Regions from separate parts of the Mesorhizobium sp. M0991 genome, predicted to be linked through region 2. Evidence: predicted binding sites of a transcription regulator. Region 2 holds the regulator's gene; the other holds the start of a gene.
What was found. The regulator PhoB, encoded in region 2, activates phosphate uptake and scavenging genes when phosphate is short. The targets are predictions, from matches to a motif close to TGTCATNNANCTGTCAT.
Positions count from the first base shown of each region.

Region 1: ppk2 (polyphosphate kinase 2) is a predicted target of PhoB. The motif match lies at 12,066-12,082, and genes of this name have one in related genera.

Region 1 is NZ_JAMYNE010000013.1:1,995-16,717, reverse strand. It holds gene ribD (bifunctional diaminohydroxyphosphoribosylaminopyrimidine deaminase/5-amino-6-(5-phosphoribosylamino)uracil reductase RibD) at 1-210, opposite strand, end outside; gene nrdR (transcriptional regulator NrdR) at 213-722, opposite strand; gene NKH70_RS19405 (hypothetical protein) at 876-1,457, opposite strand; gene glyA (serine hydroxymethyltransferase) at 1,527-2,840, opposite strand; gene NKH70_RS19395 (L,D-transpeptidase family protein) at 3,139-4,392, opposite strand; gene ldtR (transcriptional regulator LdtR) at 4,731-5,246, opposite strand; gene NKH70_RS19385 (DUF6163 family protein) at 5,449-5,871, opposite strand; gene NKH70_RS19380 (enoyl-CoA hydratase/isomerase family protein) at 5,868-6,911, opposite strand; gene NKH70_RS19375 (DUF8605 domain-containing protein) at 7,061-7,885, shown strand; gene hemB (porphobilinogen synthase) at 7,972-9,003, shown strand; gene NKH70_RS19365 (cobaltochelatase CobT-related protein) at 9,013-9,957, shown strand; gene NKH70_RS19360 (dihydrofolate reductase family protein) at 10,107-10,754, shown strand; gene ppk2 (polyphosphate kinase 2) at 11,039-11,959, opposite strand; gene NKH70_RS19350 (aldo/keto reductase) at 12,239-13,282, shown strand; gene NKH70_RS19345 (hypothetical protein) at 13,395-13,553, shown strand; gene NKH70_RS19340 (DUF982 domain-containing protein) at 13,606-13,863, opposite strand; gene NKH70_RS19335 (GntR family transcriptional regulator) at 13,960-14,622, opposite strand.
Region 2 is NZ_JAMYNE010000006.1:215,524-230,246, reverse strand. It holds gene pstA (phosphate ABC transporter permease PstA) at 1-181, shown strand, start outside; gene pstB (phosphate ABC transporter ATP-binding protein PstB) at 178-981, shown strand; gene phoU (phosphate signaling complex protein PhoU) at 1,014-1,721, shown strand; gene phoB (phosphate regulon transcriptional regulator PhoB) at 1,738-2,427, shown strand; gene NKH70_RS12170 (ROK family protein) at 2,437-3,681, opposite strand; gene xylF (D-xylose ABC transporter substrate-binding protein) at 3,968-5,008, shown strand; gene NKH70_RS12160 (sugar ABC transporter permease) at 5,151-6,518, shown strand; gene NKH70_RS12155 (ATP-binding cassette domain-containing protein) at 6,596-7,390, shown strand; gene NKH70_RS12150 (CHASE domain-containing protein) at 7,520-9,142, shown strand; gene NKH70_RS12145 (YMGG-like glycine zipper-containing protein) at 9,242-9,487, opposite strand; gene NKH70_RS12140 (hypothetical protein) at 9,570-9,896, opposite strand; gene NKH70_RS12135 (hypothetical protein) at 10,010-10,180, opposite strand; gene NKH70_RS12130 (sensor histidine kinase) at 10,320-11,354, opposite strand; gene NKH70_RS12125 (DUF1328 domain-containing protein) at 11,546-11,710, opposite strand; gene NKH70_RS12120 (response regulator) at 11,952-12,746, opposite strand; gene NKH70_RS12115 (NepR family anti-sigma factor) at 12,962-13,165, shown strand; gene NKH70_RS12110 (sigma-70 family RNA polymerase sigma factor) at 13,169-13,720, shown strand; gene NKH70_RS12105 (response regulator) at 13,751-14,131, opposite strand; gene NKH70_RS12100 (ElaB/YgaM/YqjD family protein) at 14,359-14,685, shown strand; gene NKH70_RS12095 (hypothetical protein) at 14,696-14,723, shown strand, end outside.

The DNA of each region.
Region 1 (14,723 bases), on a different contig from region 2:
TTCGGTCTCGGCATGCGGCCGGCCGCCGACGGCCGTGACGCCGCTGCCGACGATCATCGGCCCGTCGCCGTCGTCGCGCACGATCAGCGTGCCGACGGAAGGATTGGTCGAGGTCCGGCCGGCATTTTTGCGCGACAGCCTGAGGGCTGCCGCCATATAGCGGCGATCGAGGACCTCTTGCTGCGCCGTGCCGCGCTCGGACCCTGCCATGCTCAGCCGGCGTCCTCTTCGCTCTTCAGCTCTTCGCCCCTGGGCTCGTCAGCTTTGAGCTCGTCGCCCTTGAGCTCACCCAGTACGTCGTGGAAATCCTTGGCCTCGCGGAAATTGCGGTAGACGGAGGCAAAGCGCACATAGGCGACATCGTCGAGCGACTTAAGCGCCTCCATGACCAGTCGGCCGACTTCCCCAGAAGCCACTTCGGTCTCGCCCGAGCTTTCGAGCTGGCGCACAATGCCGGTCACCGCGCGGTCGATGCGCTCGGGATCGACATTGCGCTTGCGTACCGCGATTTCGACCGAGCGCAGCAGCTTGTCGCGGTCGAACGGCACCTTGCGTCCAGACTTCTTCACCACGACGAGGTCGCGCAATTGTACGCGCTCGAAAGTGGTGAAGCGGCCGCCGCAATCCGGGCAGACGCGCCGCCTGCGGATCGCCGCGCCGTCTTCGGCGGGGCGCGAATCCTTCACCTGCGTATCTTCGGACTGGCAGTAGGGACAGCGCATGGAGAGCCTTCGGTTCGCGATTCTCGTGGAGCGAAAGGCTTAGAGGTTTTTGCCACGATGGCAAAGTATGGCCGATGACCGATCGCGCCTCAGAGATAGCGAGGCACGAGGAAAATTGCGAGAGCGGCAATCAGTTGGACGGCAATACGCCAATCAGGGAGCGACGTCGCCGGTCGGGAAGCCGCAGGACGTGCCGAGATAGCGATAGGCCTTGGTGAAGCCGTCCATCGATATGGTCGCGACCGGCTTGTCGGCCAAGCTGACATCGAGGGCGCTGGTACGGCGCATGGCACGCAGTATGGCAAGCGTGGTCTCGGGCTTGTTGTTCATCATCCACTGTCCGTCGGCGATAAGATGAAAACCAGCCTTGATCTTGTCGTTGACGTCGCGGAACACGGCCGGGATGTTGTCACCCTTGGGCAAGTCACTGTTTTTCACGGCGATGATGAGGCTCGGATAGCCCTCGGGCGGCAGCACGTCGCCATTCGAGATGGCCAGCGTAAGGGTGCCGCTGGTCCCGTTAGCGTCGAAAAAGACCGTCGAGGCGGCACAGGTCTTGCGCACATCCTCACCGGTGTTGACCTCGTCCACCGTGGTGGACCACCTGCCGAAGGTCTCTGTCTTGGGTGCTGCTGGCGTCGGCTCGGTCTGCGCCAAGGCGGCGTCGGACTGCTGCGAGATGGCTAAGGTGAGCAAGGCGCCAACGCTGGCGAAACGGAAAATTCGCATCATCATCAAGCCTCTCCGAGATGCCGCCGTGCCCAGTTGATCGGCGCCGTCACAGTTGGGGAACGACGCCCTGCGTCAGCCAAGATAGGGGTAAAGCGGAAAACGATCCGTCAATGCCGCCACCTTGGTCTTCACGGCTGCCTCGACGGCCGCATTGCCCTCGTCGGAATTGGCGACTTTCAGTCCATCCAGCACTTCGGCGATCAGCTTGCCGATCTCGCGGAACTCGGCCTGGCCGAAGCCGCGCGTGGTGCCGGCCGGCGTGCCGAGCCGAACGCCGGAGGTGACGAAAGGCTTTTCCGGGTCGAAGGGGATGCCGTTCTTGTTGCAGGTGATGTTGGCGCGGCCAAGGGCAGCCTCGGCGCGCTTGCCGGTGGCGTTCTTGGGGCGCAGGTCGACCAGCATCAGATGGTTGTCGGTGCCGCCGGAGACGATGTCGAGACCGGTCTCCTGCAGACTGGAGGCCAGCGCCTTGGCATTGGCGACGACGCTCTCGGCATAGATCTTGAAGCTCGGCTTCAGCGCCTCGCCCAGAGCCACCGCCTTGGCGGCGATGACATGCATCAGCGGTCCACCCTGCAGGCCGGGGAAGACGGCCGAATTCATCTTTTTGGCAATATCCTCGTCGTTGCAAAGGATCATGCCGCCGCGCGGGCCGCGCAGCGATTTGTGCGTCGTGGTGGTGACCACGTGGGCATGCGGCAGCGGCGAAGGATGCATGCCGCCGGCGACCAGGCCGGCGATGTGGGCCATATCGACCATCAGATAGGCACCGATCGAATCGGCGATCTCGCGAAAACGCTTCCAGTCCCAGACGCGTGAATAGGCGGTGCCGCCAGCCAGGATCAGCTTTGGCCTGGTCTCATGGGCGGTCTTCTCGATCGCGTCCATGTCGAGCAGATGATCTTCCCTGCGCACGCCATAGGAGACAACCTTGAACCATTTGCCGCTCATATTGACCGGCGAGCCATGCGTCAGGTGCCCGCCGGAATTGAGGTCGAGGCCCATGAAGGTGTCGCCGGGCTGCAGCAGCGCCAGGAACACCGCCTGGTTCATCTGGCTGCCGGAATTCGGCTGGACGTTGGCGAAGTTGCAGCCGAACAGCTTTTTCGCGCGTTCGATGGCCAGTTCCTCGGCGACATCGACGAATTGGCAGCCGCCATAGTAGCGCTTGCCCGGATAGCCCTCGGCATATTTGTTGGTCATGATCGACCCTTGCGCCTCGAGCACGGCGCGCGAGACGATGTTTTCCGAGGCAATCAGCTCGATCTCGTGGCGCTGGCGGCCGAGTTCGTTGCGGATCGCGCCGAAAATCTCGGGGTCGGCATCGGCAAGCGTGGTTTCGAAGAAGGATTCGAATTTGTTCGACACTGCCGCTGCTGTTGCCATGGGCTGAAATCCTCAAGGTTCGGGGTCTGTCGCGCCATTAACACAGTTGCTTTCGGCCCGCCACGTTTGCAGCGCGAAATTTGCTGGCCGGATTGCGGCAGCCCCCCTGAAAGCACATTATTTCTTCGCCTGCCGGCCGGCAGCAGGGCTTCGCGTGATCTCCTGAACAGCCCCGCATGGTTTGCATATGATCCGTGGCGAAAACCGATTTTCGGAATCATGCGCAAAGCTCAGGGAACGACGGCGACAATAAAAAGGCCGCCCTTCCGGCGGCCTTTTTGCAAATGAACTCAGCTGCTTAGAGCGCGGATGTGATCTGCAGCTCGTTGGCCCCGTCGAGGCCGTAAATGTCGTCGCGGAACTGCACCACGCCCGGCCCCGTCGACCAGGCCGAGATGTAGAGGAAATAGACCGCCACCGGATTGGTGACCTGCACCGGGACGTTTTCGCCGCTCTTGATGGCCGCCTCGAAATGCTGGCGATTCCAGCCCGGCGTGTCGCGCAGGATCCAGGTGACGAGATCGCGCACATTCTGGACGCGCACGCAGCCCGAGGAATCGAAGCGCATCATCTTGCCAAACAGGCTCTGCTGCGGCGTGTCGTGCATGTAGACGCCGTCCGGGCTGGGGAAATTGATCTTGACCGAGGCCATCGCGTTGCCAGCACCCGGATCCTGGCGGAAGCGGTACTTCTCGGCGTCGTCGGTCGACCAGTCGACGGTCAGCGGATCAACCTCGCTGCCATCCGGCGCGAACAGACGGATGTGGCTGTCCTTGAGATAGTTGGGGTCCTTCCGCATCAGCGGAATGATGTCCTTGCGCACGATTGAGACCGGCGCGTTCCAGTAGGGATTGACGATGATCTCGTTGATCTTGGAATTGACGATCGGCGTCTGGCGGTCGATCTTGCCGACGATCGCGGTATGGCGCAGCACGACGCGATCGTTCTCGACCGCCTCGATCTGGGCGCCTGGAATGTCAACCAGCACGTAACGGTTGCCAAGCGTGCCGGCGCGCTCGCGCAGCCGCTGCAGATTGGTCTGCAACTGGCCGAGACGAATTGGCGCCGAAACATTCATCGCCGCATAAGAATATTGGCCCAGCGTCCCGTCGGCGGGCAGGCCATGGCGCGCCTGAAAGCGCTTGACCGCGGAGTCGACATAGGAATCGAAGGCTGTCGAAATGCCGGCGCTCTGCGCCAGATCGCCCGCAATCATCAGGCGTTTGCGCAGCGGGACCACGTCGGGATCATCGACGCCGAGCTGCAATTTCTTGGTGTCGGGAACCGGCTCCCAGCCGCCCTGGGCGACGATGTTCTGGTATTGCGCGACCGCCTGTTCGGTAAACGAAACGGTCTGCAGGCTGAAGATCGGCAGCGTCGAGGCCACCTTGCCGCCCTGGCTGGGGCGCGCGTCGAACTGGTCGTCCCAATTGCCGCGGGCCGAGGATTTCAGGATATCCCCGATCACATCCTGCGCACTGGCTCGGCCGGCGACCATAGCGGCTGCGAGCGCGGAGGCCCCTGAAAGGAAGAAACGGCGGCTGGTTCTCATGGACGTTCCAGACATTCTTGCTACAATTCCACTCACCGGGCGGTCTCGCCCGCACTCTAGGGTTGGCTTCTTAACAATTAGCCAACCATGGTCCGCATCACTTCGGTGTAAAAACACATGGGAAGTGACTTGGGCACAGGACAAATGCACGGCTTTGGCCCCAGCATCACCCGCATCTTCGGTTCCATTGGAATATGGCGGCAACGTGGCTGTTGCTCGAATTTGGATCGGCAGGCCTGACGAAACGGAAAGACCGGTGCTTTTCGGCACCGGCCTTTGGTCTGCTCCGCGGCAGCGCTTCCGTGGTCCAGCTTCAGATCTTGCTGCGGCGGATGCGACTACATCCGATAGGCAATCGTATCGTTCCAGAACCGATCCAACCGCTGCAGGGCGCGGTTCATCTGCTTGAACTCTTCGGTGTTGATACCGCCGACCTGCTCGATCGAGCCGACATGGCGCTCGTAAAGGCCGGCGACGACTTCCGCCACCTCATTGCCCTTCGGTGTCAGCGAAACCCGCACGGAACGGCGGTCGATGCGCGAGCGCTGGTGGTTGATGAAGCCGAGATCGACCAGCTTCTTCAGATTGTAGGAGACATTCGAGCCGAGATAATAGCCGCGCGAGCGCAGTTCGCCGGCGGTCAGCTCCGAATTGCCAATGTTGAACAGGAGCAGCGCCTGGATGGCGTTGATGTCGGAGCGGCCGTTGCGGTCGAATTCGTCCTTGATCACATCAAGCAGACGGCGATGCAGCCGCTCGACCAGCTGCAGCGATTCCATGTACAGCGAACGGATCGCCTCGCGGCGGTCATCGGATACGTTGGCGGTCTTCGCCGCCGGACGCGAATTGATCATTGTCTTTGCCTCTCGTTTGTCGCCCGGTGATTTTTTGTTCTTCACCTTGATCGCGACACTATCGAATACTCATAAAATTCGACTTAAACGCCAAGGCTAACAAGAGCTTACCGGTAAAGGGTTTCGAAAGAGGCTTAACGGACGGTCACCCGAGCAAGGATAATTAACCTAAAGATTTAGCCAACGATCCTGGCCGGAATTGCTATCGCCGGGCTTGCCGTTTCTGGATCCAGATCACCACGCGGAACACGATGTAGAGCAGCGCCACCGCAAGGTGCGAGGCGACGATCAGCAGCCGGTGGCCGAACAGCTCGGGGAAGCCGGCATACATGACGCTCTCGGTCACCGCGCAGATGAACCAGATCACCGGCCCCCAGGACGCCAGCATCCAGAGGCCGGCGGCAGCGAATGGAAAAAACACCGCCAGCACCACCGCCGCCACCTGCCAGTGCACCGGCATCAGGTCGAAGCGCCACAACGGGCCGGGGTAAAAGCCGATCAGCCGGATCCAGTACAAGATGCCGAACAGCAGGCAGTAGCCGGCGATGACGCGCTGGAACCAGGCGAAGATGACCTCGACCGTCGAGGGCTGCAGCACCACGCGTCTCGAGGCGACCTCGCTCACAGCTTCAGTTCCCGTTCGCCGAGCGGTGCGAAATAGGCGTCGACGTCGGCGGCGCTGACGTCATCGATGCCTGCCGGCCGCCATTGCGGCGTCGAGCCCTTGTCGATGATGGCGGCGCGGATACCTTCATAGAAGTCGTGCCCGGCAAGCATGCGGTTGAGGATACGGAACTCCATTTTCATGCACTCGTCCATCGACAACGTCTGCCCGGCGCTGATCTGGCGCCAGGCGACATGCAGGCTGGTCGGTGAACGGGTGCGGATGGTGGCCAGCGTCTTTGCCGCGAACTCGTCGGCAGTGGCTGCCCGCTCCAGACTGGCGACGATATCGGCCAGCGACGGCTGCGCGAAATGCCGGGCGATGGCCTCCAGTGTCGGCCTGTCGGTCTCGCGCCTGGCCGGGATGAAGCAACCGCGCAGCACTGATTCCGGGTCGCCGCTTTCCGCCAGACGGTCGAGAAAGCCGGCCTGGTCCTCCGCCTTGATCGTATGGGTGGCGAGGCCCGACCACAAAGCATTGCCATAGCGGATGCGGTTGCCGGTCAGCGCCAGATACATGCCGAAGCTGCCGCCGAGATCCGGCAACAGATGGCTGGCGCCGACATCCGGGAAAAAGCCGATGCCGACTTCGGGCATGGCAAACTGGGCGTTCTCGGTCAGCACCCGCTGCGAGCCATGGAAGGAGATGCCGACGCCGCCGCCCATGACGATGCCGTCGATCAGCGCGACATAGGGTTTCTTGAAACGGGCGATGCGGGCGTTCAGCCGGTATTCGTCGGCGAAGAACTCGACCGGCGGCTTTCCTGCCCGGCCGGCCTCGTAGATGTGGAGGATGTCGCCGCCTGCGGAAAACGCCCTGCCTTCGGCCTTGACGACGACAACATCGACGCCGTCGTCGCGTTCCCAACTGCGCAGCGCCTTATCCAGCGCCTTGACCATGCGGTGGGTTACGGCATTGAGCGCCTGCGGCCGCGTCAGCGTGACGATGCCGGCCCTGCCCAATCTTTCGAAGCGAATCTCGTCGCCTCCGCCAAAATCCATCGCCAGAGACTCCCTCCCCCGCGCCCCGCCGGGAGTGAAGTGCTAAAGCGTGGCGCATGGCCGCGTCAATGGCGGGCGGCCAATCCCGCTGCTTGGCCGTTGGCAGCAGCCGGTGCTAAAGCTGGTTCTTTGAACCGGAGGTTGAACCCTTGTCTTGGTTGCCGCGCCTTGCTGTTGCGGTGGTCGGCCTGATCGGCGCGATCACTTCTCCCGTGTCGGCCGCAACCGTCGACGAGCTCTACCGATCGCAGACCATCGTCACCGGCCAGGGCGAAGAGAACCGCCAGATCGGCTTCAAGGCCTGCCTCGATGCGGTGCTGGTTCGCGTCTCCGGCGATCAGCGGCTGCCGAAAAGACCTGATATGGCGGCGTTGCGCGACAAGGCCGGGAGCTTCGTTGCCGAATTCCGCTATCATGATCGTCTCGAAGGCATTCCGGTCCATGACGAACAGGGCACCCACGACCGACCGCACGATCTCACCTGCCTTTATAAGCCCGAAGTCATAGATCCCGTGCTTGCCGGGCTTGGCAGCAAACCATGGCTTGGCGAGCGGCCACGCTTGGCAATTTTCCTCAGCGCGGAGCAAGGCGCGAGACATTTCGCGCTGACCGCGGACGATCAGCGCGGAGCGGCGATGCGCGAATCCTTTGCCAATGCCACCGGTCCACTGGTCATGCGGATTGTATTTCCGGCAGCGTCGCTGCTCTCCGCCTCAAAGCTGGACGACCGAAGCCTCAGCCATGCCGACATGGCGACATTGGACCAGCTTGCCCGAAAAGCCGGTGCCGATCAGGCGCTCGCCGGCAGCATCGTCTGGAGCGACAAGGAACTGGGCTGGATCGCCGATTGGCGGCTTGCCATGAAGGGCAAGAGCTACAAATGGCAAGTGCGCGGCGTCAGCTTCGACGAGGCATTCCGCGTCGCCATGCGGGGCGCGGCGCAGGTGTTGTCCGGCAACGGCGCGCCAGAGTAAGGTTTTGAACCAGCACTGGCACAATCGTGTCGCATTGGTCAGCGGGGAAGGCTCGTGGTAAAAGCCGCCGATCCGGAGTTTTTGCGATGAACAAATTCACCCCTGCAAAGCCTGCCGGCGCGCGCAGCGTCGACGAGATCACCGGCAGCCGGCGGCTGCGGCGCATGCGCAAGGCCGATTGGTCGCGCCGCCTTGTCCAGGAGAACCGGCTCTCGGTCGACGATCTGATCTGGCCGATCTTCGTCGTCGACGGCAGACAAGTGCGCGAACCGATCGCCGCCATGCCCGGCGTGTTCCGCCTGTCGCTCGACCTCGTTGTCAAGGAGGCTGAGCGCGCGGCTAAGCTTGGCATTCCGGCGATCGCCACTTTCCCCAATGTGGAGCTCGGCCTGCGCGATCAGACCGGTTCGCACATCCTCGATCCGGAAAACATCATCAACCGTGCCACCCGCGCCATCAAGCACGCAGTCCCGGAGATCGGCATCATCACCGACGCCGCGCTTGACCCGTTCACCTCGCATGGCCATGACGGCATCTTGCGCGAGGGCATTATCGTCAATGATGAAACGGTAGAGCAGGTGACGGCGGCGGCCGTCATTCAGGCGGCGGCGGGGGCCGACATCATTGCCCCGTCGGACATGATGGACGGTCGGATCGGTGCCATCCGCGATGCGCTCGACGCCAATGGGTTTCAGGATGTAGCGATCATGTCCTATGCGACCAAGTTCGCATCCGCTTTTTACGGCCCCTATCGTGAGGCGGTCGGCACCGCCGGCCTGCTCAAGGGCGACAAGAAGACCTATTACATCGACCACGCCAATTCCGACGAAGCGGTGCGCGAGGCCGAGCAGGATCTCGCCGAGGGCGCCGACATGCTGATGGTCAAGCCCGGCCTGCCCTATCTCGACATCATCCGGCGGCTGAAGGACGAGTTGCAGATGCCGACCTTCGCCTATCAGGTCTCGGGCGAATATTCGATGATCAAGGCCGCCGCCGCCAATGGCTGGATCGACGGCGAAAAGGCGATGCTGGAATCGCTGCTCGCCTTCAAGCGCGCCGGCTGCGACGGCATCCTGACCTATTTCGCGCCGGAAGTGGCTGAAATGCTGAAGGGGTAGCAGACGTTGTTGTGGGGGCTGGGCAAGCATTTCAAAACGGTGTTTGGCCCTAAACCACGCGGCGACACGGATACGCTTGGGTATCACGCGTACGTCACGCTTTATGACTGGACTGTGCCGAGTTCCAAGCTGTCCAGCGCTATTGGTCGAATTTCGGACAAGCAAAAATCCGCGCTCGACGCCGCATGGATCGAGCTGGAAAGCGGTCTCGCCGGGTGGAAGACGAACAACCATATCCTGGCGGCGGATATAGCGGCAGAGGTCCGAAACAGCCTCTCGGAATCAGACCTCGATGACATGGTCGTTTCTATCCTCTTCGATCAATCCGGCTCGATGCGCGGCCAGAAAATTCTGTACGCGGCTGCATCCGCCGACATTGTTCAGGAATTCCTGCGCACGCTCGGCCCCAAGGTCGAACTCCTGGGCTTCACAACGCGCAATTGGCGCGGCGGAGAATCAAGACGCATCTGGAATGAAGATGGCCGGCCCGCCAATCCGGGAAGACTGAACGACCTGCTTCATATCATCTACAGGGAGGCTGGCGACAAGCGCCAGAGCAGTATAGGCCATGCCCTCAAGCCGATGCTGCGACCCGACCTGCCCAAAGAGAATGTCGATGGCGAAGCCATCGAGTGGGCGGCCGGGCGGCTGCTGGAACGTCCTGAATCCCGTAAAATACTGCTTGTCGTGTCTGACGGCGCGCCGGTCGACGATGCCACACTTTTAGCAAACGGCCCGCGCTATCTCGACGATCATCTCATTCATGTGGTTCGGCAGCTCGAGACAACCGGCAGAGTTGATTTGCTGGCGGTTGGGTTAGGCTTTGATGCAAGCCGCTACTATCGTGTCTCAGCCAATTGCGAGGCTCCCGATCAACTTGCCAGAACCATGCTGACGTTGTTGAAACGTGAGCTTGTCGCCGGGCCGAGAGCGAGTAGCGGCGACCGTGGCTGACGAGAGGCTGGTTTCGTCCCGGCGGCTGTCGTCCCACGATGCTATCCATCGTCAACTCACAGAGGCGGCCGTAAATACCGCTTGCAATTTGCAATCAGATAAGCTACCCAATAACCGATTGCAAAATGCAACTAGTTATGGAGGCTCTCATGTCCAAACTTCGCGTCAAGGCTTTCACCCTGTCGATCGACGGCTTCGGCGCCGGTCCCGACCAAGACCTGAAGAATCCGCTGGGTATTGGCGGGGAGGCCCTGCACGAATGGATGTTCGGCACCCGCACCTTCCGCAAGATGGTCCTCGGCAAGGATGGCGGGACCACGGACACGGACGAGGCGTTCGCGGCGCGCAGCTTCGAAAATGTCGGCGCATGGATCCTGGGCCGCAACATGTTCGGGCCGATCCGCGGCGAATGGCCGGATGACAGCTGGAAAGGCTGGTGGGGTGACAACCCACCCTACCACGTGCCGGTCTTCGTGCTGACGCACCATGCGCGTGAGCCCATCGTCATGGAAGGTGGCACGACTTTCCATTTCGTCACCGACGGCATCCATTCGGCGCTGGAGAAGGCGAAAGCAGTGGCTGACGGCAAGGATGTACGGCTCGGCGGCGGCGTCGCCACGATCCGGCAATATCTCCAGGAAAAGCTCATCGACGAAATGCATCTGGCGATCTCACCGGTCCTGCTAGGCGCCGGCGAGAGCCTTTTTGCCGGCATCGACATGCCCAAGCTCGGCTATCGCTGCAGCGAGCAGGTCGCGACGCCGAAGGCCACGCACGTCATCATCGAGCGCGATTAGGAAGTAGCGTGGGCGTTTTTGTCTGCGCTATTGGCGAAACCTTTGGTGCAGGCCCCTTTCTCCCCGTCACTATACGGGGAGAAATGCCCGGCAGGGCAATGAGGGGCGGCGCAAGCGATCAAAGATTACGCTGCCGGACAATACCCCCGAGGGCAATATGACGTCAGAATAAGTTTAGTCCACGAAGTGATTTGAGCGGGTTCAATTGTCGAGGTTGGCGCCGCCCCTCATCCGCCTGCCGGCACCTTCTCCCCGTATGGTGACGGGGAGAAGGGAGCCCTGCCTCAGTACTTCTCCGGCACATACAGTTCGCGCGGCAGTACCTGGCGCTCGTATTCGGGATTGAAGACGCGCTCCGGCAGTGTGATCTCCTCGTGCGGCACCTCCTCATAGGGCATTTGCTTGAGGAGATGGTCAATGCAGTTCAGCCGTGCCCGCTTCTTGTCGTTGCCCTCGACGATGAACCACGGGGCTTCCGGGATATTGGTGCGGGCGAAGGTCTCTTCCTTGGCCTTGGTGTACTGCTCCCAGCGCACGCGCGACTGGAGGTCCATCGGTGATAGTTTCCATTGCTTCATCGGGTCATGGATGCGCATCAAAAAGCGCATCTGCTGCTCCTCGTCGGTGATCGAAAACCAGTATTTGACAAGCGTAATGCCTGAGCGGACCAGCATGCGTTCGAAATCCGGAACGTCGCGGAAGAACTCCTCGACCTGATCCGGCTGGGCAAAGCCCATTACCCGCTCGACGCCCGAGCGGTTGTACCAGGAGCGGTCGAACAGCACGATCTCGCCGCCGGCCGGCAGATGCGGAACGTAGCGCTGGAAATACCATTGCGACTTCTCGCGCTCGGTCGGCGCCGGAAGTGCTGCGACGCGGCAGATGCGCGGATTAAGCCTCTGGGTGATGCGCTTGATAACACCACCCTTGCCCGCCGAGTCGCGGCCCTCGAAGACCACGACGAGCTTCTTCTTGTGATAGGCGACCCAGGATTGTAGCTTGATCAATTCGGATTGCAGCGTGATGAGATCGCGAAAATACTGCAGGCGGTCGATCGATGGCGGATGCGCATTCTTGTAGATCTTGGCGATCTCCATCGACAGCGCCGGCTCCGAGATTTCCAGCTCATAGTCTTCATCGAGCGTGTCGGCGAGTTCCGCTTCCAGCCAGTCCCTGGCCGGGGAATTCTGTTTTATCTCGGTCATTTGCGCTGCTCCGCTTACAGGCCTTGCCGGCCGCTGTCAGGCGCTCTGCCGCCCGGCCCGGCGGCCGGAAATCGAAGCGCTGGACCGATGTTAGTATAGGCCGGCAATGACGGTTTTATTGCAGCCACTACTGCGCTGGCTGTGCGTTCAATCCGGAAGATGTGATCGAGCTTGCCATGCGGAACGGGCGACAAGCGGAACGAATTATCCTACAAATACCCGGTTCATTGAGGGCTGTCGTTTGCAACGCCCTTTCCCGATAAATCGTGAGGATACGACATGGAATACCGCACTCTCGGCCGTTCCGGGCTGAAGGTTTCGACGCTGACCATGGGCACCATGACGTTCGGCGGCGGCGGCGCGTTTTCGGCGGTCGGCAAGACCGACCTCGACGAGGCGCGCCGGATGATCGACCTTTGCATCGATGCCGGCGTCAATGTCATCGACACCGCCAACGTCTATTCGAACGGGGTGTCGGAAGAGATCATCGGCGAGGCGCTCGGAGGCAAGCGCAAGGGCGACGTGCTGATCGCGTCCAAGGCGCGCATGCGGATCGGCAAGGGCCCCAACGATGAAGGCTTGTCGCGCTACCATCTGATCCGCGAATGCGAGGGGAGCCTGAAGCGCCTCAGGACCGATGTCATCGACATCTATTTCCTGCACGAGTGGGATGGCCTGACACCGCTTGAGGAAACCATCGCCGCGCTCGACACGCTGGTCGCGCAGGGCAAGGTCCGTTATGTCGGCTGCTCCAATTATTCCGGCTGGCAAGTTATGAAGGGGCTGGGGATCAGCGACCGTCATCACCAGCCGCGCTTCGTCACCCAGCAGATCCATTACACGCTGGAAGCGCGCGAGGCCGAGTATGAATTGTTGCCGATCTCGGTCGACCAGGGGCTCGGCGTGCTGGTCTGGAGCCCGCTTGCCGGCGGGTTGCTGTCCGGCAAATACCACCGTGACCAGCCGACCGCCCGCCAGCTCAGCGGCTGGTCGGAACCGCCGATCCGCGACGAGGACCGGCTGTGGCGGATCGTCGACGCGCTGATCGATATCGGCAATAACCACGGCGTGTCGGCGGCGCAGGTGGCGCTTGCCTGGCTGCTCGGCCGGCCCGCTGTCAGTTCGCTGGTGATCGGCGGACGAACCGAAGCGCATTTCAAAGACAATATCGCCGCTGCAAGCCTTGTGCTTGCCGATGAGGAGCGCACACGGCTCGACGTGGTCAGCAGGCCGCCCGTGCTCTATCCCTACTGGCACCAGCAATTCACGGCAAAGGACCGGTTCGGGCCGGCCGATCTCGTCCTCGACCGGGACGGCGCCTGAAAAGTCGGGCTCTCCGGACAGCGCCGAGATATGGAGCCGATCGTGCCTTGCGGTGTTGTGTTTGCGGTCCAATGCTCCTAGGCAAAGGCCAAGCACAATGAAAGGAAACGATATGGCACGAGCACCGAACTACGGTCAGGAACGCAAGGAACGCGACCGGCAGAAGGCTGCCAAGAAGGCGGAAAAGCAGGCTGCCAAGGTCGCGGCCAAGGAGCGCTCGAAGCCCGAGGGCGAAAGCGAGCCCCAGACCAACACCGAAACGGCCGAGTGATGATATCAGGCCTGTCAGGTGGCCCGGGTCTCGGTCAAGTCCCCGCTATGCCTCAGGCCGGCGCCTTGTCGCTGACGAAGACGTTCACTTCACGGGCGGCGGCAATGAAGGCCCGTCTTGCGTTCATGGCCGGCTTGTCGCCGGCCAGCGCATCATGACAGGCCTGCAGCGCTTCGCGGTGCTTGGGGCTGCGCTTGCCGGGCCAATTGTTGAGGAGGTAGTCGGAAGCCTCGCGGGCTGTACGCAAGAGCTGGTTGCTTCCCGCCGCGCCCTTGACGGTCACGGGTGTGTCAAATCGGTTGTTTTCCATCGCCGCTCTTACGCCATCGGCATTTGCGAAGCGAGACCGAAAGTAGCTTTCTTCGCTCATCTGCCTTTTTCGTGATCAATGGCCGCCGATCCGCACTCAAGCGACGACGGCAAATCCCCTGGCGCGCAGGCCGCGCCGGTCGTTGCGCAGCGACGTCACCAGCCGGTCGCGGCTGCCGACGATATGGGCTGAAACCAGGCGGGCGGCCCCATCGGCGTCGCCGGCCCGCACCGCCGACAGAATGGCATGGTGTTCGGCCCAGGCGCGGCTGAGCGCTGCCTCGTCGCGAACCTCGAGCCAGCGGGCGCGCGACAGGCGCGTCATCGCGTCGCGAACCGCTCTGAACAGGAACTCGTTGCCTGACAGGCGTGCCAACTCGATATGAAAATCCATGCCGACGCGATGCCATTCCTCGCGCGGGGTTTGGTCGTCGCAGGAATCGAGCATCGCCTCGATGATTTCGACGGCGCTCCTGTCCTGCAAGGCACAAGTCAGCCTGAGCGCCGCGACCTCGACCGCCTCGCGATAGACGGCGATCTGCTCGAGTTCGGCGAGATTGATAGGCGAGACCGTCCAGCCGCGGCCGTCGCGGCAAATCAGGCCTTCGGTCTCGAGCCGCAGCAAGGCCGCCCTGACCGGCGTGCGCGAGGCACCGAAGCGGCTTTCGATCCAGCGCTCTGTCAGCCGCTCGCCGGGACCGATCTCGAGCCCGAGGATCATTTCGCGAAGCTGCTTTTCGACGTTCTGCATCTGCGACATTGGCGTTCCGTTCAGGTCATTTGTTCCGGCAATCGGGTCACTGGCCAGCGTTGGCCGATCACGCCGGCCTTTGTCGATCATGTTGGAGAGGCCCGCATTGA
Region 2 (14,723 bases):
CTGGAGCAGCAATATCAACGCGCCGATGGCCAGCCTGCCGGTGACCATCTTCCAGTTCGCTCTCAGCCCTTACGAGGAATGGCAGCAGCTGGCGTGGACCGGCGCACTCATAATCACCCTGACGGTTCTGGGCTTGAGCATCCTCGCCCGCAGCCTTACCGGACGCAGAGAGGACAGATGACACAGATGTTGTCCCCGGACATGACGATGACCGAAACGGTCGCCGAGAAGACGAAGATCGAGGTCAAGAACCTCAACTTCTACTACGGCCAGAGCAAGGCGCTGAAGGACATTAGCCTGTCGCTGCCCGAGCGCAGTGTCACGGCCTTCATTGGGCCTTCGGGCTGCGGGAAATCGACGCTGCTGCGTGTGTTCAACCGCATCTATGAGCTCTACCCGAAACAGACAGCCGAGGGCCAGGTGCTGCTCGACGGCAAGAATATTCTCGACCGGTCGCAGGATCTCAATCTGCTGCGCACCAAGATCGGCATGGTGTTCCAGAAGCCGACGCCGTTCCCGATGTCGATCTACGAGAACATCGCCTTCGGCGTCAGGCTCTACGAGAATCTCGGCAAGTCCGAGATGGACGGCCGCGTCGAACAGGCGTTGAAGCGCGCCGCGCTGTGGAGCGAGGTCAAGGACAAGCTCAACGCCAGTGGCTTGAGCCTGTCCGGCGGCCAGCAGCAGCGGCTCTGTATCGCCCGCACCGTGGCCGTGAAGCCGGAAGTCATTCTGCTCGACGAACCGGCTTCGGCGCTCGACCCGTTGTCGACGGCCAAGATCGAGGAACTGATCGACGAATTGCAAGCCGACTACACGATCGTCATCGTCACTCACAACATGCAGCAGGCGGCGCGCGTGTCGCGCCAGACCGCCTTCATGTATCTGGGTGAGCTGGTCGAGTTCGACCGGACCGAGAAGATCTTCACGTCGCCCCGCGAGAAGCGCACGCAGGACTACATCACCGGCCGCTTCGGCTGAGCCGTTCCGATCATGCATATGAGGACAGGACCATGGGCGAACACACAGTCGCTTCTTTCGACGAGGATCTCGAGCAGATCAGCAAGCTGATCCGCGACATGGCCGACCTCGCCGGTTCGATGGTCGGCGGGGCGACCAAGGCCCTGTTGAATTCCGACAACGTGCTGGCGCAACGCGTCGTTTCCGACGACGCCATCATGGATGCGCGTCAACGCGAACTGGACGATCGCGCCATCACCCTGATCGCCAAACGCCAGCCGATGGCCCACGATCTTCGCCATGTCGTCGGAGCGATCCGTATGGCCGGCGACCTCGAACGCATCGGCGACCTTGCCAAGAACATCGCCAAGCGTGTGAGTGCGGTCGGCCTCAGCGTCACGCCGCGCGACCTGTCGCATTCCATCGACGCGATGGCGCAGCTGGTGCTCATCCAGGTGCAGGGCGTCATTGAGGAATATGCCGCAGGCGATGCGGCCGCGTTGGCCAAGCTGCGTGCCGCAGACGAGCGCATCGACGTCAAATACACGTCCGTGTTCCGCGAGCTGTTGACCTACATGATGGAAGATCCGCGCAACATCACCGCTTGCACGCATCTGCTGTTCTGCGCCAAGAATCTGGAGCGGATCGGCGACCATGTCACCAACATCGCCGAAAATGCGTATTATGTGCTGACCGGCGAGCAATTGCCGGTCAATCGTCCGAAGCAGGACGAAACGACAATGTCCGCGCCGGTGACATAATGGGGGTGCCCAGCCGATGATCGCACCACGCATAATGGTGGTGGAGGACGAGGAGCCGTTGGGTGTGCTGCTCCGCTACAATCTCGAATCCGAAGGCTACCAGGTCGAGGTGGTGACACGCGGCGACGAAGCCGAGATCCGTTTGCAGGAGAATGTGCCCGATCTTCTGGTGCTCGACTGGATGATACCAGCGGTTTCCGGCATCGAGCTCTGCCGCCGGTTGCGGGTGCGCCCCGAAACCGAGCGGCTGCCGATCATCATGCTGACCGCGCGCGGCGAGGAGAGCGACCGGGTGCGCGGTCTTTCGACCGGCGCCGACGACTATCTGGTCAAACCATTTTCGACACCGGAATTCATGGCCAGGGTCAAGGCGCTGCTGCGGCGCGCCAAGCCGGAAGTGTTGTCAAGCGTGCTGAAGGTCGGCGACATCGTGCTCGATCGCGAATCGCACAGGGTCTATCGCAAGAAGAGCGAAATCAGGCTCGGGCCGACCGAATTCCGGTTGCTCGAGTTCATGATGCGGCATCCGGGCCGCGTCTTCTCGCGCAGCCAGTTGCTCGATAATGTCTGGGGCGAGACGATCTATATCGACGAACGCACCGTCGACGTGCATGTCGGCCGGCTGCGCAAAGCCGTCAACAACGGCCGCATGCCTGATGTCATCCGCACCATCCGCGGTGCCGGCTACGCGATCAGGGAAGATTGATCCGCCGGGTCAGGCCACGTTCTTTCTGACGCGGGGCCTCATTTGCGCGCCCGGCGCGAAAATCTCCTGGTCGACGAAGCTTAACGCCCGCATCGCACAGCCTTCGCGGATCAGCGGCAATTCGTTCGGCTCGGTATCGAAGGAGATCGAACCCGAATGCTGGCCGCCGGCGGTCTGGGCGATGGCCTGGCGCAAGGCCGGCTCGATCAGATCGAAGGCGGCGGCACTGGCGCCGACCATCGCGACCGGTGCCGGATCGATCAGCGCGAACAGCGAGCCGAGACCGAAACCCAGCGCCTCGCCGGCCTTGCGGTAGGCCTCGCGTTCCGGCCCATCCTTCTCGCGCGCCCGGGCCGCCAGCGCGCGCATGTCGGCGTCGCTGACGTCGGCGATGGGTTCGCTGTCTTCGCTCATCTGCCTGGCGTTGCGCCAGATGGCGTAGTTGCCGGCATAGGCCTCGATGCAGCCGCGCCGCCCGCATCGGCAGAGCGCGCCGCCCGGACGATGGATCATGTGGCCAAACTCGCCGCCGGAGGAATGCGTGCCGGTGAACAGCTCGCCCTTCAACACCAGCCCCATGCCGATGCCGTGCGAAAGCAGGATGGCGATGAAGTCGTCGCGATAGCGATCCGGATCGCGCCAGCGCAAAGCCACCGCCATCATATTGCAGTCGTTCTCCACCGTGGCCGGGATGCCGAATTGATCTTCCAGCATATCGGCAAAGGCGATGTCCGTCTGCGGCGTGATCGGCGACCACAGCATGGCGCGTGCAGGGGAGTCGGTAATGCCCTGAATCGCCAGGGCGATGCGGGCGACACTGCGGACGTCAAGGTCTGGATCCTCCAGCCGGCGCCGGACGACGGCCATGCATTCGCGGATCAGCTCGTCGCGCGGCATGGTCAGCGTGTCCAGCCGGCGCTGTTCCTCGGCTACGACGTGTCCCGCATAGTCGATGATGGCGGCCGACAGGAAATTGAGCGACAACACCACGGTCAGCACCGCCGCCGCTTCCGGGTTGAGGGCGAGGCCGACCTGCGGACGACCGCGTTTCAACGAAACGGGCTCGCTTGCCTTGCTCTCGGCGAGGATGCCTTCCCGTATCAGGTCGGAGGAGATCGCCGATATGGTCGAATGGCTGAGGCCGGTGGCTGCGGCGATCTCCGTACGCGATGGCTGGCCAACCCGGCGGACTGCCGAGATCACCATCGCCCGGTTGCGCCGGCGCAAATCGTCATGGCGGATTCCGACCGACATCGTTTTGCTTTCCTCCCGGTTGCCGCGGCCGCTCATGAACCGGAAGCCGTCGGTAATGTCCGACAAATAGTGTCGGATGCAGGCAAATAGTGTCAGATGCAGGTGGCGCTGTCATCGTTTATTCCGACGCTCGAAAAAACTCTCAGACTCATCAAAATCCATCAGAATCGATGTTGACAGCAGCCGGAGATCGGGCCAGTATTTTTTCGAGGCTCGAAAAAATTAGGGGCCTCTAAGCTGGTCTTTGGGCCAATGGTCACGCCGTACGCGGCGCAGGGAGGATATGATGAAGAAATTCACGACCGCCATTCTGGCGGGTGTCGCCATGACGCTGGCGCTGGCGTCGGTGGCGCAGGCTAAAGACAAGGTCATCGGCGTTTCCTGGTCGAACTTCCAGGAAGAGCGCTGGAAGACCGACGAGGCCGCAATGAAGGCGGCCATCGAGGCCGCCGGCGACAAGTATATTTCCGCCGACGCACAGTCCAACCCCGGCAAGCAGCTCACCGACGTCGAGAGCCTGATCTCGCAGGGCGCCAACGCACTGATCATCCTGGCGCAGGACGCCTCGGCCATCGGGCCGGCCGTGCAAAAGGCGCTGGACGAAGGTATTCCGGTTGTCGGCTACGACCGGCTGATCGAGAACAAGGACGTCTTCTACCTGACCTTCGACAACAAGGAAGTCGGCCGCATGCAGGCCCGCGAAGTGTTCAAGGTGAAACCGGAAGGCAACTACGTCTTCATCAAGGGCTCGGGCGCCGATCCGAATGCCGATTTCCTGTTTGCCGGTTCGATGGAAGTACTGAAGGACGCAATAGACAGCGGCAAGATCAAGAATGTCGGCGAGGCCTATACCGACGGCTGGCTGCCGGCCAACGCCCAGAAGAACATGGAACAGTTCCTGACCGCGAACGACAACAAGGTCGATGCAGTGGTCGCGGCCAATGACGGTACTGCCGGCGGCGTCGTCGCCGCATTGACGGCGCAAGGGCTGGCCGGATCTGTTCCGGTTTCGGGCCAGGACGGCGACCACGCCGCGCTGAACCGCATCGCGCTCGGCACGCAGACCGTGTCGGTGTGGAAGGATGCGCGCGAGCTCGGCAAGAACGCCGCCGAGATCGCCTCGCAACTGGCCGACGGCAAGCAGATGACCGACATTGCCGGCGTGAAGGATTTCACCACGCCCGGCGGCAACACCGTAAAATCCCTGTTCCTGACCCCGGTCGCCATCACCAAAGATAACCTCAACGTCGTCATCGATGCCGGCTGGATCAAGAAAGAAGAGGTCTGCGCGGGTGTGGCGGCGGGCACTGTTGCGGTCTGCAACTGACCCGACGTTTCCGAGAAGTCCGAACGCCGCGGCCGCTCGCCGCGGCGTTTTTTCAACAAGAGTTGTTTTTCCGCTTCCGGCGGATAACTTCTAGGCTGCTTCCGGCATCCGCGGCAGACGGCAACCCGGCGGGAGAAACATAATGACCGACACGACTTCCAACACGCCGGTCGACAGCTCGACCGCAGACCGGGCGCGGGAATCCGAGCTCGGCATCGTTGCCCGATTTCTCAAGGCAACCGAACTCGACACGCGCATGCTCGGCATGGTCGGCGCGCTGCTGGTCATCTGGGTCGGCCTGCATGTCGTTTCTAGCGTACGGCTCGGCGTCAATCCGTTCGAGTTCGACAGCCGGACCTTCCTGACGCCACGCAATCTCTGGAACCTGTCGGTGCAGACTTCCGCCGTGGCCATAATGGCCGCCGGAATGGTGCTGGTTATCGTCATGCGCAATATCGACCTGTCGGTCGGCTCCGCCGAAGGCCTGATCGGCGTGGTCATGGGCTTTGCGCAGGTGCATTTCCTGGTGCGAATGGTCGGTCTGCAATTAGGCAACCCCTGGATCTGGATCGTGGCGCTGGCCATCGGCCTGGCGCTTGGCCTTCTGATCGGAGCGTTCCAGGGATACATCATCGCTTATCTCGAGGTGCCGGCCTTCATCGTGACGCTGGGCGGCCTTCTGGTCTGGCGGGGTGCCGCATGGTGGGTCGCCAGTGGGCAGACGATTGCGCCGCTTGATGCCACTTTCCAGCTGATGGGCGGCGGACCGGCGGGTTCGATCGGCGCGCGATGGAGCTGGATCGTCGGAATTGTCGCATGCCTTGCGGTTGTGTTCATGCTGCTCAACGGGCGGGTGCAGCGCAAGCGGTTCCGCTTCCCGTTACGCCCGATCTGGGCCGAGACGTTCCTCGGGGCCGTCACTTGCCTTGTCATCATGGGCGCCATATGGCTCGCCAATTCCTATCCTTGGCCGGTCGGCATCGTGAACAGATATGCGGCGGCCAACAATATAACCGTTCCCGAAGGCGGGTTGTTCATCGCCCATGGCATCGCCATACCCGTGCTGATGGCTGTAGCCGTAGGGCTGATCATGACCTTCATCGCCAAGCGTACCCGTTTCGGCCGCTATGTCTTCGCCATCGGCGGCAATCCGGAAGCAGCCAACCTTGCCGGTATCAACACGCGCTGGGTGACTATGAAGGTGTTCATGATCATGGGCGTGCTGGCGACGATCGCCGCAGCGATCTCGTCAGCCAGGCAGAACTCGTCGACCAATGCGCTGGGCACGCTGGACGAGCTCCTGGTTATCGCGGCGGCGGTGATCGGCGGCACGTCGCTCGCCGGCGGCTCCGGCACCGTGCTCGGCGCCATGCTCGGCGCGCTTTTGATGCAGTCGCTGCAATCCGGCATGGTGCTACTCGGCATCGATTCGCCGCTGCAGAGCATTGTTGTCGGCGCCGTGCTGGTGGTCGCGGTGTGGCTCGATACCGTCTATCGCAAACGGGTCTGAGCATGATCCCGCAAGGTGGAAACCGGCTTTCGGACAAGATCATGCTCAAGCAGGATCTATAGGGAGGAAGAACAAGCATGGCAGACAAGACCGCTCCCACGCCGCTGATCGACATGCGCAACATTTCGATCGCCTTCGGCGGCATTCGCGCCGTCGACGATGCCTCGGTCGATCTTTTCCCGGGCGAGGTGATGGCTTTGCTCGGCCATAACGGTGCCGGCAAATCGACGTTGATAAAAATCCTGTCCGGCGCCTACAAGCGCGATGCGGGCCAGATTTTCGTCAACGGCGAGGAGGCTTCGATCTCCAACCCCCGCGACGCCAAGAAGTACGGCATCGAGACGATCTACCAGACGCTGGCGCTGGCCGACAATGTCGATGCGGCCGCCAACCTGTTTCTCGGCCGCGAGTTGATGACCGCCTGGGGTACGCTCGACGACGTCGCCATGGAGGCTGAGGCGCGCAAGGTGATGGGTAGGCTTAATCCGCGTTTCCAACGCTTCAAGGAGCCGGTGGTAAAGCTCTCGGGGGGCCAGCGGCAGTCGGTTGCGATCGCCCGCGCCATCCTGTTCAACGCCCGCATCCTGATCATGGACGAGCCGACGGCGGCACTCGGGCCGCAGGAGACGGCACAGGTCGGCGAACTGGTCAGGCAGCTCAAGGCCGACGGCATCGGCATCTTCCTGATCAGCCACGACATCCATGACGTGTTCGAGCTTGCCGACCGTGTCTGCGTCATGAAGAACGGTCGGGTTGTCGGCACGGCACGCACGACCGACGTCACCCAGGACGAAGTGCTCGGCATGATCATCCTCGGCAAGTGCCCACCCGGCGCCATTCCGGGGCCGGGCGCCCTGAAGATCGCCGCATGAATGAGAATTAGCCGGCTAATCACAAGCCGCCAAAATATGCCAGCCGTCACCATGCTTTGGCCTCGCCATTGTGTTGGCGTCGGGACTTGCCCATAAAGATGCCGAACCGTCCACGGGACGTATCAGCAATTGAAGAAGCTTTTTCCGACCGTCGCTTTTATCGCCGTCGCGCTGATCAGCCTGACGATGGCGGGTTTTGCCTATTTTGCCACCCAGGAGGCGGCCCGCATAAAATTCGAGGCGACGGCCGACGACGCGCTTAACCGGATTGAAAGCCGCATCGACCTGGACCTGTCGCTGCTGCGCTCAACCCGGGCGCTGTTCGACGCGCGCAATGGCGGTATCTCGCAAGGCGAGTTCAAGGCTTTCTTCAAAGCGCTCGACATCGACAATAATTTCGCTGGCCTGCGCGGCATCGGCTTCCTCCGCCTGGCGAAGACGGGAAACGAGGCGGCGGTCGAGCGCGATATCCTGCACGATCACGGCGCAAGCCATCCGATCTATCCCGACACGAACTTGCCGTGGCGTACGCCCATCGTGCTGTTCGAACCGCTGGATCCGTCCAATAAATCCAGCATCGGCTACGACATGTTTGCCGGGCCGGTGCAGCGCGAGGCGATCGAAAAGGCGATGGCCGACGACCAGCAGCATGCCAGCGGGCTCGTGCAGCTCGGCAAGGATACGGGTGCCGCGCAGACCTTTGCCGGGTTCCTCGTCTTCGTCCGGCTCAATGTGGAAACCGCGCCGGACGCCGTAAACGCGTCGAGATCCTCGACTGCCGGCTTCCTTTATGCGGCCTTCCGCGCCCGTGACCTGTTCCAGGCTGCGCTCAGCCGGGCACCATTGCTGCCGGTCAACACCGAGATCTATGACGGCACGGTGGACAGCGACAACCTGCTGTTCCAGTCGGAAACGCCGCCTGTTTCGAGCCTCGGCGACAGGCTGCTGGTCACCCGCAAGATCACGGTCGCCGGCCGGCAGTGGGTCGTCCTGTTCAGGCCGACAAGTGCTTTCTCGCAACCTTCCTCGCGCGCCATCCCGGTGATGCTCGGATTGTTCGGGCTGCTGCTTGCCGGCGCCATTGCGCTGGTGGCCCGCTATCAGGAGCGGGCCTATGAGGCGGTCTCGCTGCTTCACGAAACGACCGAAAAGAGCCTGCTGGAAAAAGACCTGATGCTGCAGGAGATGAAGCATCGCATCAAGAACTCGATCACGCGGGTGCTGGCAATCGCGCGCCAGACAGCATCGCACACCGCCGACGTCCAGGAATTCTCGACGTCTTTCTCGGCCCGGCTGCAGGCGATGGCGGCTTCCCAGGACATGTTGACGCGCTCACGCTGGCAGAAAGCCGATCTCGGCGACCTGCTGCGCATCGAGCTTGGCCAGGTGTTCGGCAGCGAGCTTCCTGAAGGGCTGTTGTCGGGACCGGAGGTTCTTCTCGACGAAAAGACGACGCAGGCACTCGGCCTCGTCTTTCATGAACTGGCGACGAATGCGCTGAAGCATGGCGAGGCCGGCAATTCAGTCGGTGCGCTGAAGGTCGACTGGTCGCTCGAAGGCCGCGGCGGCGCCCGGACATTGGCTCTCAACTGGCGTGAGGCCGGTCAGAAGAAGCTCGAGACACCGGCAAAGAGCGGTTTTGGCACCAGACTGATCGATCTCAATGTCACACGCGAATTGCGTGGCACAATCAGGCGCGATTTTCGCGAAGATGGCTTGAACGTCGAAATCAAGGTTCCGCTGCCGGCCTGAAACGCCGCCTCATGACCCGCGTCGCAACAGCGCCTTAAAAGGGCAAACGCGGAGACAGGTGGCCCGTCTCCGCGTTTGCTGTTCGCCTGGAGCTCGAAACTAGTTGCAGCGAGCTGTGTAGATCCGGCCGTGACGATCTCTGTACTGGCAGTAGCCATTTTGCAGACGGCGAACGAGCAGACCGCCAATCGCACCAGCGCCGGCGCCGATCAAAGCGCCCTTGCCGCCGCCGACAGCGCCGCCAATGAGCGCGCCGCCCACAGTGCCGATACCCACGTTCTCTTCCGTGGTGGTGCAGCCGCTGACCGCAACCACGGCAACCATGGCAATAATCATCTTCCGCATGGAGTCATCCTCACTTTTGTCCTCACTTTAATAAGCTCCAGCCGCCATTTAGCATGAAAGTACGGCCTTTGCCCGCACGATTTCATTGTTGATTAAGATAGTCTTTTTCGGGGCGTGCGCCGTTCGATGCTACCACGAACCCGGAAATCTCCAAGGACGCATCGAGCGTGCCGTCGGGACGCACGTTCCAGATGATGCTGTCATAGTCGTCCTCGAGCGCAGGATCGACGGCAAGGCATCTGGCGACGACATATTGGGCTTGGCCCTGCAGGTCGATGACCGCGAATGGGCGCGCGGTCATGCACTCGGCAGTGGTTTCGAAAACGCTTACCGGCGCCGGCAATTCACGGCACGCGGTCATGGCATTCGAACAGCCGACAACCAGCAGCAAGGCGGCAATGTGCTCCATGGCGGGACCCTCTCGCCATGGAAACGGCCAAAATCCCTCAAAGTTCCTGTGACGACAGAGCGATCAAGCAGACGTGAGCAGCGGAAGCCGGCGGCGGACCTTGGCGAGCTCGATCAGATCAGCTGGGACGCGGCGGTCAGGACGATAGCGGCCATAAGCGCGACGGCGGCGAAGCGGAGGGGCGATGCACGAGGCGCGGGCGCTGCGGACGCGTCGGGATCCTGAAAACCGCTCATCGAGACGCGAGCGGCGTGTTCCAGTCTGTTCAAGTCGGCAGCCGTCAAGGCCCATTCCTTTCATATTGTGCCAAACTCAATCGATGTCCGGTGGATCGGCACGTTCGGACAGGATCGGACCTTATGGTGAACAGTCGGTTAAGGTTGGCGATGCGTAGCAAGCCTTCTCGCGCCGACCGCCGTTCGTTCAATCCGTCTCGAAATTGCCGTGAGGAACGACAAGGCGGTATTCGAGGCGGTTCCCGGTGATCTCAAGTGTCGCCGTTCCATTCAAAGAAGTGGGCACGACGCGTTCAAGCGCGACGCTGCCAAAACGCTTCTCGCTACGTTGATTGTCGTTGGCTCCGATCACTTCGGCCCATGTCAGCGACAGCGCAGGCTCGCCAGCGGAAGCTGCCGTCAGATCGGCCGTCACCTCGACGAAACCGTCGCTGCGCGACAGTGCGCCATAGCTGACCGAATTGACGGCGAGCTCATGCATGGCCAAGCCGATGTGCAAGGCGGCATTGGGGTTGAGATATGGATTTGCGCCGCGGAAGCGTAGGCTGTGCAAGGGGTCCGCGCCGTACCTGCCGACCTGACCGGAAACCAGCTCGCGCAGCGCCGCTCCCCGCCAATTGGATGACGTAACCAGGTCCTGCGAGGAGGCCAGCGACTGCAATCGGCCCCGGAAACGCGTCAGGAAATCGTCAATGCTGCCGGAATAACGGCCCGTCTGGGTGGCGATGCTCTGGATGATGGCCAAAAGGTTCTTGGAGCGATGACTGACTTCGCGCAGCAGCGCCTTCAACGTCTGCTCCCGGCGTTTCTGCTCGGTTGTTTCGACCATGGTGGTCACGACGCCCTGCACCGCGCCGGTCTCGCTGCGGTCGGCGTCTATCCACACCTGAAACCAGCGGGCGCCGTCATCGGCCGGCACGCTGAGTTCGAGATGTTGAGGATTGCCGGAGACGATGACGTCGTGCTTAGCGGCGCCGATACGCTCCGCCTGCGCCGGCGGCAAGATGCCGTTGTTGTCGGAGGCATCGGAAGTCCATGGGGCGCGCATGTTGCGCGCCCACACCGTCTTCATTTCGCGATCCTGGTATAGGACGGAAATCCCGGCATTGTGCAGTGCATGGAGAAGTGCCCGGCCAAGCTGCATTCCGCTTTCGGCGGGATGCAAAGCGATGATCTCATCACTCTGGCCGCGGTCTTTCATTTTTCCGACTCTGGAACGCATCGGTCAATTTGCTCAACCCATGTCGGGCTGAACGGCTCGCGGAAAAATGGGTTCCAAAAGGAGGAGCTTCGTATCAAGCCTTAAAAAGCGGTCCGCCGAGCGGCATCCCGTTAGAGGACACTGCCCGGCGGTGGCTGGAAACCGTTTGAGGGGTGCGGCTTCCAGTGTTCGCTTGAATGGCCGCTTGGCATTCACGCTCGTCTGATCAGGCCGGCAATAAGCGATATGATCAGGAAGGCGAGAAAGATGAAGAACAATATCTGCGCTATACCGGCCGAGGTGCCAGCGATACCGCCGAAACCAAGCGCACCGGCGATGATCGCCACGACGAGAAATACGAGCGCCCAGTAAAGCATGATCCATCTCCTTCCAATGCTGCGGTGAAAACGTGATTCGCCTCCGTTTGTTCCACCATTTTCCGAAAAAGACGATGCTGAAAATCGTTATGGCCCGAATTGCTGCGGTGTGTGCGAAAAGGTCCTCGTCAGGTTCGGCAGCAGTTGGCTGTCGTGTGTTAAGCCGGCGTCACGCCCCCATCCGGTCCAAGGGGAGTGGCTATCCCACACCCTGGCGGCCGCAACTCGGCCGCTAGCTGTTTTATGCTGCGGCTTTCGCGTGCCGGTCAAAGAACAGGGCCTGGCTGATAAGAGCCTTGACCATATCCGGATTGAACGGCTTGGTGACGAGGAAAGCCGGTTCCGGCCGCTCGCCGGTGAGCAGGCGCTCGGGAAAGGCGGTGATGAAGATCACCGGCACCGAGGTCGACGATAGGATCTCATTGACGGCCGCGATGCCCGAACTGCCGTCGGCAAGCTGAATATCGGCAAGCACCATCTTTGGCCTCGCCTTGCCGAACATCGCCACCGCCTCGGCGTGGGTGCGCGCCGTTCCGACGACGCGGTGGCCGAGGCTTTCGACCATTTCTTCGATATCCATGGCGATCAGCGGCTCATCCTCGATGATCAGCACGTCGGTTGCCACCTGACGGGAGATCTCGTTGCTCGCCTGCGCGAGAAGTTCGGAGAATTCCTGTTCGTCGACTTCGAGAATCTCCGCCGCCTCGTCTTCGCTGAAGCCTTCGACCGCGACCAGCAGAAAGGCTTGGCGGGGACGAGGCGCAATTGCATTCAGATTGGCTGCGGCGCGCTGTTCCCATGCCGACTGGGCATGCTCCTGCGGAACGCGAATGGCCACTGAGGTGAAGAGCTTGGCAAAGACCTTGTAGAGCGCGATGCGGTCGTTCGATGCGTCCGGAAAGATGTCGACATCGGCAATGATGGCCTCGAGCATTGCGGCGACCAGCGCGTCGCCGCTCTCCTGCGATCCGGATACGGCGCGCGAGAAGCGGCGCAGGAACGGCAGGTGCGGAGCGATGGTTGCTGATAGGCTCATATCGGACGTCTCCCTCATATGACGTGATTGCATGTTATAGCTAAAAACGGCTCGCAACCCCAAAGTTAGAAACGCGGGTTGTGCGAAAAAGTTCCGGTCATGCGGAACTAAGTATGCGGGCTGGCGTTTAGGGCGGGGTTGGGCAACCAGACGAGGCTGCCGCTTGCCTTGCGTTATGTGTTGAAGGGCGGCTTAAGGCTGGGACAAAGGGCGAAATGAAGAACATGACGAAAGCTACCACGGCTGGCGTTGGCAACGGGCGCCGGGCTGCTTCCCGCGACCCGCTTGGGCCGAACTCGGAAATCGGCCGCAAACTCAAACAATACTACGACGAGCTGGTCTCCGACAATGTGCCGGATCGCTTCGCCCAACTGCTCAGCCAGTTGGAAAAGGCCGAACCTGTGCAAAAGAAGGACTGAGGCATGGCGGCCGTCTCCCAGGGCTTCAAGACCGACTTGCTCGGCTCGATCCCGAGCCTGCGGGCTTTTGCCGTGTCGCTGACGCAAAACGCCGACAAGGCCGACGACCTGGTGCAGGAAACGTTGGTCAAGGCCTGGGACAAGCATGAAAGCTTCCAGCCCGGCACCAATCTGAAGGCATGGCTGTTCACGATCTTGCGCAACGAATTCTATTCGCAGATGCGCAAGCGCGGCCGCGAGGTGCAGGACAGCGATGGCGTCATGACGGCCAGGCTTGCCGTTCATCCGGCCCAGCACGGCCAGCTTGACCTCGAAGACTTTCGCGGCGCGCTCGAGTTGCTGCCCGAAGACCAGCGCGAAGCCATTATCCTCATCGGCGCATCGGGCTTTTCCTACGAGGAAGCGGCCGAGATCTGCGGTTGCGCCGTCGGAACGATCAAGAGCCGCGTCAGCCGCGCCCGCACTCGGCTGCAGGAAATCCTGAAGATCTCCGGTGAAGACGAGTATGGCCCGGACGCAATTTCGGCTCAGGTAACCGGGTCGACGGCTGCGTGAAGCGTGGCCGTGTTCGAACCGCTCCGCGCCTCAGCGGAGAGGCGTTCGCCTGCGGGCCGCCGCCACTGCTTCGACGAGATCGTCTCCCGAATAGGGCTTGGTGACCAGTCTGACGCCGGGAAAGGATTTCTTGATCTCGTCGGTATCCGAATAGCCCGAGGCGAAGACGAACGGGATGCCCGCTTCACGCAGCCGCGAAGCAAATTGGAGCGTCGAAACGCCGCTCAGCATGAGGTCGACGATGGCCACATCGAACTGCGCGGCAACGTCTTGCTGTTCGATCTCAGTCAGATCACGGGCGATGACCACATCGAGCGCGCCGTAGTCGCGGCAAAGCTGCTCGATATCCATGGCAATCAGGAACTCATCTTCCAGGATAAGAATCCGCAAACCGTCAAGTGATGCGCGCACGCAGCAATATCTCCTTGAATGCGTCTCTAACGTGAAACGGGGGAAGTCATGATCGTTATTTGGCATGCTGTCATTTAAAAAAGACGTGCCGGCGCGGATGCGTCGGCCTCGGCCCGTGCAAGGCATTTGCAACGCGCGCTGCCGGAGATAGGGTTAGAAGAGGTTCGTGCCGGAACCTTGGGGTCTGTCGAGCGTTTCGACCGAGCAAAAGCATGGAGAGTGAAGCAATGGCGACTGCCGCAGGAAAGGCCGCGAACGAAGCCCGCACGAATTCCGATATTGAGGCCGACATCGCACAACTGAAGGCCGACATCGACCAACTTACCAAGCTGTTGGCCAAAACTGGCGAACATGGCTACGGGGCAGCACGGCGAGCCGCGGCCGAAAGCGTCGAGCAGTTGCGAACCCAGGGCGAGGCAGCCTTCGACAGCCTGCGCAGCAACGCCAGGGACATCGAGGCGCAGATGATAGCGCATATGCGCGAAAAACCGGTGACTTCGCTGGCGATCGCCGCAGGCGTCGGATTCCTCTTCGCGCTTCTCGCTCGCCGCTAGTTCTGCACGCATGGGAATGCTTGCATCGCTGATCTCGG